Regions from separate parts of the Sulfonitrofixus jiaomeiensis genome, predicted to be linked through region 1. Evidence: riboswitches for the same ligand, from Rfam matches in the RefSeq annotation. Region 1 holds a riboswitch; the other holds the start of a gene.
The links. Region 1 has a riboswitch for cyclic di-GMP ahead of WCY20_RS09770 (hypothetical protein). Riboswitches for the same ligand answer to the same signal wherever they lie in the genome.
Positions count from the first base shown of each region.

Region 1 (6,256 bases):
AACAGGGTAGAGTACTTGATTTACTTGAAAAGATAGAACTTTCTCTTTATAGGGATAGTGACAAGGTGATAGCAGTTACTCAGGCCTTTAAAGCTAATTTAATAGATCGAGGAATTAGTCAAAAAAAAATTAAAGTTGTTACCAATGGCTCAAATATGGAGCTTTTTACTCCTCGTGAAAAAGATCAAACACTTTTAAGAGCGTTGAAATTAGAAGATAAGTTTGTGATTGGCTATATAGGTACACATGGTATGGCGCATAGTTTGGATTTTATTACGCAGTCGATTTCAAAGATAGATGATCCGAACATCCATTTTTTATTTATTGGTGATGGGGCGAAGAAAAGCGAAATTGTTAGTCTGGCTTCTGCATTGGATCTAAAAAATATTACATTTTTAGATCCAATTGCAAAAGAAGAAGTTCCCCGCTATCTTTCAATCATTGATGTTTCATTGGCACCTTTGAAAAAATCCGATACTTTCAAAACAGTTATTCCATCTAAGATCTTTGAAGCATCTGCCATGCAAAAACCAACTTTACTTGGTGTCGAAGGACAAGCAAAGGAAATCATTGAAAAATACAATGCAGGACTGTGTTTTCAACCGGAAAATGAAGAAGATTTCATTACTAAAGTTAAACTCATGAAAGATGACAAGTTTTTATACAAAAGCTATCAGGAAGGCTGTAAACAATTGGCACTTGATTTTGACAGGGAAAAACTGGCTAATGACATGTTGGAAATTTTAAAGAATCTGATGTAGTATTTGTAAGGTAAAAGGGTATATTTCACTCGAAGCTTCCATCCAACTTTAGCAGCCAATTGAATTGACTGCTATTTTCGAGTTTAAAAAAAAGAACCTGCAGCTTTGATTATTTCAATTCTTTATTCTGATAATCCATTATCCACGGCCCTGTTGGTTCTACCGTAACTGGCTCTACCGTAACGGGTTCTACAGCAACTGGTTCTTCAGCAACCGGTTCTTCGCTGACTGGAGCATCAGGAATACCTGCAAGATTTGCATGCGGGCTTAAAGAAGTAGTAACTACGCCAACAAGTGTTATTTGTTTTGGGTTATTGGTAAAAAGATCATAGTTGAAGGTGTAATCCCCCATTTTAGCATCGGAGGCATTAGCATAACTGATATCTCCTGTGCCTTTGATTCCATTTGATGTATCATAGTAGTAGTTGCCTGAGGCTTCGAGCACACCGCTTACATGGGCAGTTTGTCCTGAGGAAATCAATACATTGTTTTTGAATGTTGTGTCTCCCGAGTTGTTTTCAAATCTCATGGCATAACCCGTTAGTGAACCGACCCATACGTTTTCTTCAATACGAATGTTATTACAAGCATACGAGAACATAACATAGGGTGTGTCTCCGTCTACAGTTTTATTTACTTTATAAAACACATTGTGTTTAAATAATGCATTCATAGCAGGATAGGGAATGTCATTGTCTCTGCTGGTAGACAAAGAAATTCCCCACTCAGAATCCATGATGTAGTTGTTTTCAAAGACAAGATTTGGAACACCAAAGTGAATCGTTACAGCTTTACCTTGTCCGCTACCACTGGAGTTGTGTCTAAATCCCCACATTTTATTGTTTGTAATAACTACAGGATTGGCCGTATCTTTAGAACCGGCTTTGAGATCAATGGCGTTTTCAGCCCAAGCATGCTCTTCATCGGTATATATATCAGGTGTTATCCAGAGCAGGTTATTGTCAATTATTGTACCAGCAAAATTTACATTAGTGTAAGTCCCATCGTCTGCTCTTGTAAGTTGAATAGCATCACATGCATTAACAATTTCATTGTTAATTATCTTTGTGTTGAGAGTAGTGCTTCCGTCGGTTATACTATTTGAAAGTAAAATTGCGACTCTATCCCTTTGTCTTCCTCCCAATGACATATCTGCTATACGGCTGTTCTGTATTGTATTATTATCGCAGCCATGATAAAAGGCTATTCCATGATCCTTAAGGTCTGTAATATGGAGTCTGTTTAGGATGTTATTGGAAGCGCCACCATAAAATCTATATAGCTTCTCTGCGCTTCCAGTATCAACAGAAAGGGATGAGATTCTATCAATTACCCAATAGCTCCCACCATTATCAAAAGATAACCAAACATTTGCCTGCTCTGAAGTTTCAAGTTTTGCAGGATGTGTATCGTTTCCGTTGTCAAGAACAATATATCTGCGTTTTGCACTTGAGCCATCGGCAGACAATGTTATCTTTCCGGCACTTCGGTAATCACCCGGCTTAACACAGAAGATACTTTTGCTGCTGTCATTTATTTTACTCCAGTCAGCGTTGCTGCTGATGAACTGTACTTCGGGATTGGTGGCATCGCATTCCGGAAGTGTTATATTTTCAAGATATTCACTATCTGCTGCAAAAGCATTACTGCTTAATATGAACATCAAACTTAACAATCCGATTTTTAGTGAATTTAAGGTATTTGTTTTGTTACGCATTATTGATCCTTATTTCTTTATAATCTGTCTTCAACAATCTCGTCCGAAGAGATTGCCGGTATTACACTATTTGATTGGACTTCATAGTTCCATTTGTAGTTATACGCTACGAGTTTGAAATCATCCCCAGGAAGCACTTCTATCTGAAAAAATCCGTCTGCATCGGTGGAGAGGTCGCTTCTTACCCAGTTTGGTCCGACAGCAGACACTCTTGCGTCTTTAACTGTAATTCCATCCGTATAAACAATACGACCTCTGTAAATACCGGGAGCATTTTCAAGAGGCATATTTAAGCTCCACGTTCCTAAGTGCGTAATGTTTCCTTGATAGGTTCCGTCTGATTGAAGCTCGGCATAACCTTCTTCAATCCAGATCCCCTGGTTGTAATCATAATACCATAGTGGAATGATATTTTCTTCTTTTAAACTGGCAATAGCTGGAAAAGTTAAAGTTGCCATTGCACCGTCAGTTAAACTCAGAGCATTACCGTTTACATCTTCCAACGTTGCAGTAATTAAACCGTAAGAGCCAAAGAGTGCGATGTTCCCACTGCTGTCTTTTCCTTCAAAAAGTCCTGGAAAAGTCGCTTTACCTGAATCTGTTGTTGGATCAAGATAGGCTACGTTGGGAATGACTTCACCAACATACTGATTTCCTGAAAGGTCATTGTAGACCGCCGCCGGCAGAGCGATACTGGCTGAATTAGCCAGATCTAATACCGTGCTTTCTTGGCTGTAATAAGGTGCTTGCTGTTCATTTGGAGCAAGTTCATATTCCAAATAGTTTGACGAAAGCATATCAGTGCCTTCTGCAAACTCATCGGCTTGAATGACCGCAGAGTTGTGAAAATAACTCTGATGTTGAAAAGTGACAACGGCTCTTATCGTCGTGTTAACGTCAAACAGTGCATAGTTTCCGTTTGCATCGGTAGTCGTAACAGCATCGCCGACACTGACCTGAACATTTTCGATACCTTCTCCGGTGACACTGTCTTTGACTTGTCCTTCGAATTTGGCGACCAAAGATGCTTCGGGCGCACTGTCGAACTGTGTTTCGGAAGGAATATTTGAGTCGGAAGTTATACTTGCGTCGACTTCAAGCGAATCATTGGTTGAATTTGAGGTTTCCTGACAACCTGTCAGAAATGTTGTAGCAACTAATAGTGCTAAAAAACTTTTTTTCGTAGTTAAGTACAAAAGTTCATCCTTGTTTTTGAATAAAACCTTCATGCAAAAAGGCATGTAAGAATTTAATATTCAAACCTGGGATGTGAATCTATAGAGGAGGTAACCCGGCTATCTTAATACAGTTATGAAAGGAGGTAGGTGAGAAGATACTTAATATTCCGCATAAATAATAATGAAATATCAAGGCAACCCAGCCATCTCTTTCAAATTAATGAATAAGACCCGTGGCTTTCCGTCCCCGCTTCACAACGGGTTTGGCCTAAAAATATTATTTGGAATAATGTTCAGAGGAGAAAGCTTGATTTTATATTAATAATAGTACATTACATTTCTAATATAAATCAAGGCAACCCAGCTATCTCTAATCAAAGAGACCTGAAGCTTTCCGTCCCCGCTTTGCAACGGGTTTGGCATAAACAATCAGAATTATGCTATAAAACAACTTAATTCTTTATTACTTATTTGAATTAGATTAAAAGCCCATCGATTCAAATCTGACTGGTTTCCTGGAATTGGAATATGTTTAGCGTTGGAAGATGCAGTACATTCCCTGTTCTACAATCTGTCGGCTGATATCACAGCTGCTCACAAGCCCGAGTTGAATGATCAGACTAAATCTCGCTCTAGACGCAATTCCCCTCACTTTAAGATTATAAATTCGTACTTGAATAATCCTGTATAAGCAGGACAACACATGTTTAAGCAGTACGCTCTACGGAAATAATGACAGTACAAAAGATACTTTTTCTATTAAAATATTTAGCAGCAATACAGATGAGCCAGAACACTGATATATAAGTAGATGAGGTGAGAAGTTGGCGATAGCAAACTGATATTTGCAGATATACCAATGGAGTGTTTTTTGGACGGGCATATGCAATGCCCCGTGGCATTATTTCACGGCAAAACGATCTGATGCCGTTCTTTTTAGATCGACTGTTTTGAGAGATTGATTTCCTTCGTTTTGGACGGATAATCAATTTGGCTCTTTATACAGTCCACCTTTTTTAGTTACCGCTTGTCTTTACTTTTCATTGGCGGTATTTAATTAACTCGAATTGGTTATTTAGATCCTGTCTTCAACAATTTCACCCGAAGCGACAGCCGGTAATACGTTGGCATGTGCAGCTTCATATTTCCATTTATAGTTATAAGCTACAATTTGGAAATCATCACCGGGAACGACGGTAACTTCAAATAGCCCATCAGCATCAGTTGACAAATCGCTTCTCATCCAGTTAGGTCCGATAAGAGCTACTCTTGCATCTTTAACCGTGACTCCATCGCTATACACGATTCGGCCGCGGTATGTGCCAGGCGACGTCTCTAGCGGCATATTTAGACTCCATGTACCAACGTGTGAAATGCTCCCCACATATGTTCCATCCGACTGGAGTTCTGCATAGCCTTCTTCGATCCAGGTCCCTTGGCTGTAGTCATAATACCATAGCGGAATAATGTTCTTCTCTTCTAGAGAGGTAACGGCATCAAATGTCAATGTTGCTGTAGCGCCATCTGCAAGATTTAGTGCATTACCGCCAGTATCTTTGAGTGATAGGCTGATCAGGCCGTAAGAGCTAAACAACACTGTCTCCCCATTGACATTTTTCCCTTCAAAAGTACCTGGAAACAGTTCTTTGCCTTCCTCTGTAGTGACATCCACTATTTTTAATCCTGCAGTAACAGTACCGTGATAGGCATTACCTGACATATCTGCATAGACATCAGTAGGTATGTCAAGATGGGCACCGGCAACTGCGGTCTGGCTGTCATAACTCCATTGTGAAGTATAGGTACCTATAGCGTACTCGAGATAATTCGAAGAAGCAGTGGTTGTACCTTCCGCATAGAGATCAACCTGAATACGTGTACTGCCAAGCAGGTAGCCCTCTTTTTCAAAATTGACAACGGCGTTTTCAGTTTCAGCAATGTTGGAGAGTGTAAAATAGCCGTTCTCATCGGTTGCTGTGGCACATCCGCCCACATTGATCTGCACATCGGCTAATCCGCTGCCTGTCGCTTTGTCAGTGACATGGCCTTCGATCATTGCATCGCCTTCTACACATACTGCAACGACAGGTTGTGTCTCTTCCACTACAGGTAGCGTCTCTTCAACGACAGGTTGTGTCTCTTCCACAACGGGTAGCGTCTCTTCAACGACAGGTTGTGTCTCTTCAACAACGGGAAGTGTCTCTTCAACAACGGGAAGTGTCTCTTCAACGACAGGTTGAGTTTCTTCAACAACGGGAAGTGTCTCTTCAATGACAGGTTGAGTTTCTTCAACAACGGGAAGTGTCTCTTCAACGACAGGTTGAGTTTCTTCAACAACGGGAAGTGTCTCTTCAACAACAGGTTCTGTCTCTGTAGTAGTTTTTTTAGCTAAGCCCGGTGGTAGTGTTGTCTTTACCTTAGGTGCTAGTGCAGTACTGCTGCTTGTTTGATTGGCATCTTCTTGACAACCTGTCAGAAAAGCGACTGTGATGAGTAATGTCAAAAAACTTTTTTTAGTCGATAAGTACAAAAGTTCATCCTTGTTTTTGAATAAAACCTTCATGCAAAAAGGCATGTAAGAATTTAATATTCAAACCTGG
Region 1 covers NZ_CP147919.1:1,937,211-1,943,466, reverse strand. The annotation lists gene WCY20_RS09780 (glycosyltransferase family 4 protein) at 1-761, shown strand, start outside; gene WCY20_RS09775 (hypothetical protein) at 871-2,478, opposite strand; gene WCY20_RS09770 (hypothetical protein) at 2,496-3,707, opposite strand; cyclic di-GMP riboswitch class I at 3,847-3,934, opposite strand; cyclic di-GMP riboswitch class I at 4,008-4,087, opposite strand; gene WCY20_RS09765 (hypothetical protein) at 4,732-6,219, opposite strand.

Region 2 (6,256 bases), 210 kb from region 1:
TGTTTTGAAGATTTTTACCCTGGACGAAGTCAAAAAAGAGGCAAAAAAGGTGGTGACAAAGATCGTTGAGAAGCCGCCTGAAATGTTGAAACTTCGCCTGCGTATGGACAAGAGCACGGAATTGCTCGAAGAGCTTTACCGTCTGGTCCGGCGTTATCCGGGCAACCGCCCGCTTCAGCTCAACATTGTCTCAAAATTGCAGAATGTTGTGATCGATTCTGCGATAAGGGTGGACAGCAAAGTACTCGACGAACTGGCACATTTCGAAGCAGTGGATGTGGCGTAAAGTATAAATCAATGTATCGTTGACAGGATAAAATTTTCGCTTTTTAAACCTTGTTTACAAAAAGGTAACATTTACATAAGCTTTGGCAGTCTTTGTATCGCTCGATGTGCAAAAAACTTGAGTATGCTTCATCGTGTAGTCTATTTGCATGATTTCCATCAACTTAGATGATTCACTAGGAACGTGTGTTGGGTATACCGAAAAGTTAGAAAATACCGTTTCTATTCCCTTTCCTCAATCGTCCCGGATCAGTCTGGGCAGAGATTTCCTGGAGAATTCATTTTTTTCAGCACGATTTTTTTGACGGACAGGAATTCTTCCTCATTTTTCGGTTGGTAGTAGGCGATGTAGCTGACGTATGTCAGCAATGCATGCTTTAAGCCTGTATATGACCGGAAAATTACCTGTACAAGCAGTTCTTTCAGTGCGTCGTTTATCGTTGCAAGGGTATTGTATAAGAAAAAGAATGCGGTGCGGGATACTTATGCATGTTCGGAGGGCAAACGACACTGAGAGAATTTTGAATTGAACTCAATCTGAACCGACACGATATTGTTGAGGTTATGATTAGTCAGTACTATATGGCACATAATTATGAGATAAGCCTTCAGTAGGAGTTTAAATACTTTAAAGATGGCCGTGTTATTCTCACCGAAGAGAAAAGTGTGCTTGAATTTTAGGAAAAAATGTTAATTTCGGCAAATACAATTCCAGCTCTGACTCCGGATAAGCATTATTCAAACATTTATTCAAAACGGCTCTGTTGATAGAATATGTTCACTTTTTATTTTATTAGATCGGGTCAATTGACTTGTCTTTTATATCGAGATTTGTATTAGATTACTTTACTTTGATTTTTATATGTGATATCATGTTCTTAACTGCAATAAAGCCAAACTGTCTGTGAGGGCAGGACGGAAAGCTAAGGACCTCCAGAAGAACGCCTGGCTACTCAGCAACTATCATACATTAAATGTCGTTTTGAAATGCTGGCTAGAAGTCATCTGTTCAAAATTCATCTATTCTAAAATATTGGAAGGATGAGACAATGAAACGTGTATTTTTTATTGCGCTTTTTATGGTTAAGTTCCTGTATGCTGCTGAGATCATCGTTGACAATCATGATTCGGGCTTCAGCACGACCGGTTCCTGGTCCGAGTCCGGGGCGCCGGATGAGTATGCCGACAGTTCTGTTTTCAGCAGAACCATCGGCAGCAGCGCGACCTGGACACCCGTTCTGCCGGAGGCAGACTACTATGAGGTTTATGTATGGTATACCGGTTCTACCGTCTATGATCGTGATACAGACGCCAGCTATACGGTCAATCATGCCGGGGGTTCTACGCCGATAGGGATTGATCAGAATCAGGGTTCGGGAGACTGGGTTTTACTGGGCACCTTCTCATTCAATGCGGGCACCAGTGGCAATGTTACCCTTGTGCGTGATGTGGAAACGGGAGGCACCAGCGCCGATGCTGTCAGGTTTGTGTCTCAGGGCGGTGTGCCTACAAACCATGCTCCGGTAGTAAATGCGGGTTCCGATCAGACGATCACGCTGCCTGCAGGTGCCAGCCTGAACGGTACGGTGACCGATGACGGTCTTCCTGCTCCTTATACGGTCGTGTGGACACAGGTCAGTGGTCCCGGGACCGTAACATTCAGCAATGCCGCTGCGGAAGATACGACAGTCAGCTTCAGCCAGGATGGAACTTATGTGCTCAGGCTGAGTGCAGATGATACAGAACTGCAGGGATATGATGATATAGAAATTACAGTCAATCCGGCTGCAGGCAGTGGCGCGATCATCGTTGACAATCATGATTCGGGCTTCAGCACGACCGGTTCCTGGTCCGAGTCCGGGGCGCCGGATGAGTATGCCGACAGTTCTGTTTTCAGCAGAACCATCGGCAGCAGCGCGACCTGGACACCCGTTCTGCCGGAGGCAGACTACTATGAGGTTTATGTATGGTATACCGGTTCTACCGTCTATGATCGTGATACAGACGCCAGCTATACGGTCAATCATGCCGGGGGTTCTACGCCGATAGGGATTGATCAGAATCAGGGTTCGGGAGACTGGGTTTTACTGGGCACCTTCTCATTCAATGCGGGCACCAGTGGCAATGTTACCCTTGTGCGTGATGTGGAAACGGGAGGCACCAGCGCCGATGCTGTCAGGTTTGTGTCTCAGGGCGGTGTGCCTACAAACCATGCTCCGGTAGTAAATGCGGGTTCCGATCAGACGATCACGCTGCCTGCAGGTGCCAGCCTGAACGGTACGGTGACCGATGACGGTCTTCCTGCTCCTTATACGGTCGTGTGGACACAGGTCAGTGGTCCCGGGACCGTAACATTCAGCAATGCCGCTGCGGAAGATACGACAGTCAGCTTCAGCCAGGATGGAACTTATGTGCTCAGGCTGAGTGCAGATGATACAGAACTGCAGGGATATGATGATATAGAAATTACAGTCAATCCGGCTGCAGGCAGTGGCGCGATCATCGTTGACAATCATGATTCGGGCTTCAGCACGACCGGTTCCTGGTCCGAGTCCGGGGCGCCGGATGAGTATGCCGACAGTTCTGTTTTCAGCAGAACCATCGGCAGCAGCGCGACCTGGACACCCGTTCTGCCGGAGGCAGACTACTATGAGGTTTATGTATGGTATACCGGTTCTACCGTCTATGATCGTGATACAGACGCCAGCTATACGGTCAATCATGCCGGGGGTTCTACGCCGATAGGGATTGATCAGAATCAGGGTTCGGGAGACTGGGTTTTACTGGGCACCTTCTCATTCAATGCGGGCACCAGTGGCAATGTTACCCTTGTGCGTGATGTGGAAACGGGAGGCACCAGCGCCGATGCTGTCAGGTTTGTATCGCTGGGCGGTGTACCTGATACTACGTTTCCTATCATCACGATTATAGGGGATAACCCTTTAAATCTGCAGCTGGGCGACACCTTTAGCGATCCGGGGGCCACGGCGCATGATAATATCGACGGTGATGTTACGGCATCCATACAGACAAGCGACGATGTCAACATCTCTGTTGTCGGAACCTATAGTGTTAACTACACGGTTGGTGATACAGCAGGCAATATTACAACTGCTGTCCGTACCGTTGTGGTCAGTGATCCGACAGCAGATACAACACCTCCCGTCGTTACGATTATAGGGGATAATCCTTTAAATCTGCAGCTGGGCGACACCTTTAGCGATCCGGGGGCCACGGCGCATGATAATATCGACGGTGATGTTACGGCATCCATACAGACAAGCGACGATGTCGACACCTCTATCGTCGGAACCTATAGTGTTACCTACACGGTTGGTGATACAGCAGGCAATATTGCAACTGCTGTCCGTACCGTTGTGGTCAGTGATGGCGATTTTCAGGTCATTGAACTTAATGAACTCGAAGCTGACACTCCTAGAACAGAGGATGATTTTGGATACGACGTGGCCATTAATGGGGAGTATGCTGTTGTTGGTGCTCGGCTTGCGGATGTAGGCGGTGTTGGTAATGTCGGTGCGGCATATGTTTATAAAAAAAATATTAACGGGCATTATATTCGGATTGCCGAATTGACATCCGACGATGGTGCAGAAGGCGACTATTTTGGTAATTCGGTAGCTATTGAGGGGGATTATGTGGTAGTCGGCGCAATGGGCGAAGACAATAATAATAGCAGTGCATCTTTTGACAGCGGGGCTTTATATGTATTCAAAAAAGACGCTTCGGACAACTACACGCAGATAGCCAAGCTTGTTGCGAATGATGGCGCCGTCTATGATCATTTGGGTTGGGTGGTTGACATAAGCGGCAATTATATTGTTGCAGGTGCGGACAATGCATACGTAGGAAGTTCATGTTGTGCGGGTGCTGCCTATGTCTTTAAAAATGACGGCCTGGATCACTATACGCAGGTAGATAAGCTTACCGCTTCGGATGCCACAGCTGGTGACTACTTCGGTTATTCCGTATCTGTCAGCGGGGAGTATATTACCGTCGGTGCCTTTTACGAACATGCCCTAGGTATCAACAATGCCGGATCAGCCTATATCTTCAAAAAGGATTCCGCAGCAGATACGTTCAACGAAGTGGCGAAAATCCATGCCGACGACGCGGAAGCGGGGGACCTGTTCGGACGCTCGATCGACATTGACGGGGATTATGTGGTCGTCGGTGCCTGGTACGAAGATCCCAACGGGGTAACAAATGCCGGTTCAGCTTACGTCTTTAAAAACGACGGCGGCGACAGTTTCAATCAAGTAGCCAAGCTCAGCGCCGATGATGCCGGAGGGAATGACCAGTTCGGAATCTCGGTGGCCATAGACGGGGGATATGTCATTGTCGGTGCCCATCATGCAAATTCGGCTTACCTTTTTCAAAATGACGGGACGGATAATTACCTTCAGATGGCCAAGATCGACGTATCCGGAGGTTATTTTGGAAAATCAGTAGATATTAGCGGAATGGATATTGTCGTAGGCGCCAACACTGCTTATCCGACTTCATCACCGGATGCTGGTTCGGCCTATTCGTTTACGATTTTACCGTAACAAGACGCTAATTGCACCTTCAGGTTCCATTAGCGCATAATGTAAATAGACTGGTGATCCATTTTGGTTCAGTATGTGATCCCGAACACTGATTTTAAAATATGCAATTAAATATAGTAGCAGGCGTTAAAGCTTGCCCTGACCGCTGGCATAGTGTATTGCCTCGCATTGATTGGTTATCTGAAAATCCTACGAACTAGTGGTATTATTAGGTTTGTTTATCAAAATGTTATCAATTTGTTATGTTTATGTTCCAAATAAAGCTATATATCAGGAATACCGATTGATAATGTAAATGATTGATTTATGATAAATTATTATAAATGTAGATTAATTATAACAAGAAGGAATAAATTGTGATAAGAGTCAGTACATCTATTCTAACGACTGTTTTACTGGGGTTCCTGACGACCGCCGGGCATTGTAAGAGTATCACAGAAGGACCATATATCGGTTTGGGACTGGGATACTCAATGGCGGATATTGACAGTGAAACTATTAAAGAAGGGTTTTGCGGCGGGGATTGTGTCTCTTACACCGACGATGAAAACAGTTTTGGTTTCAAGGTGTTCGGCGGGTATCTGTTTAACGAGTATTTTGCAGTGGAAGGAGGTTATGCCAATCTGGGTGAATTTACCTATAAGGCGGTATCGACAACCAATTCCACGAAGGGCTCATATAAGCCACAAGGAGTCAATATAGACCTTCTTTTCCTTCTACCGCTGTATGATGAGTCGTTCTCTTTGACAGCGCGGGGCGGGCTGCTTTACTCTTGGTTAAAAGAGGATTATTCGAATGCAGGAGATTTTACGAAAAACGAGCTGGGCTTCAAATACGGTCTCGGCTTTCAATATGACCTTGCTCCGGCATGGGGCCTTCGCGGAGAGTGGGAAGACTATCATATGAAAGAGTCGCTTGCCGGCGGTGCAGATATCCACCTCTTTTCTGTCGGTTTGGTATACCGTTTTGGAATCGAAGAAAAAGCAGTGCCCGAACCGGAACCTGTTGTGGTCATCAAAGAGGTGAAAGTTGCCGCTGAGCCGATTGTCATTACCACACCGCCACCGCCCGCCGAGCGTATTGTGTTCGCATCGGATGCACTTTTCGATTTTGATCAGGCAAAACTGGTTCCACAAGGTAAAGCGATGCTTGCGGAACTCGTTAAGAATATTAATGAAAACGATCGGCTGATCATCACAGGACACACAGACGATGTTGGGGAGGAAGACTATAATCTAGAACTTTCTTACCAACGTGCAAATTCCGTTAGAAATTTTCTGATTATCAAGGGGATCTCCCCGCTGCAGATGGAGATCATCGCCAAAGGTGAAAGTGAGCCGATCGCAGATAACAGTACGGAAGAAGGTCGTGCGGCAAACAGACGCGTAGATATTAGCATTATC
Region 2 covers NZ_CP147919.1:1,724,608-1,730,863, reverse strand. The annotation lists gene dnaE (DNA polymerase III subunit alpha) at 1-286, shown strand, start outside; cyclic di-GMP riboswitch class I at 1,168-1,242, shown strand; gene WCY20_RS08670 (immunoglobulin-like domain-containing protein) at 1,335-4,853, shown strand; gene WCY20_RS08665 (outer membrane beta-barrel protein) at 5,210-6,256, shown strand, end outside.
Region 2: it holds a riboswitch for cyclic di-GMP, as region 1 does, so the genes downstream of both, WCY20_RS08670 (immunoglobulin-like domain-containing protein) here and WCY20_RS09770 (hypothetical protein) in region 1, are expected to answer to the same signal.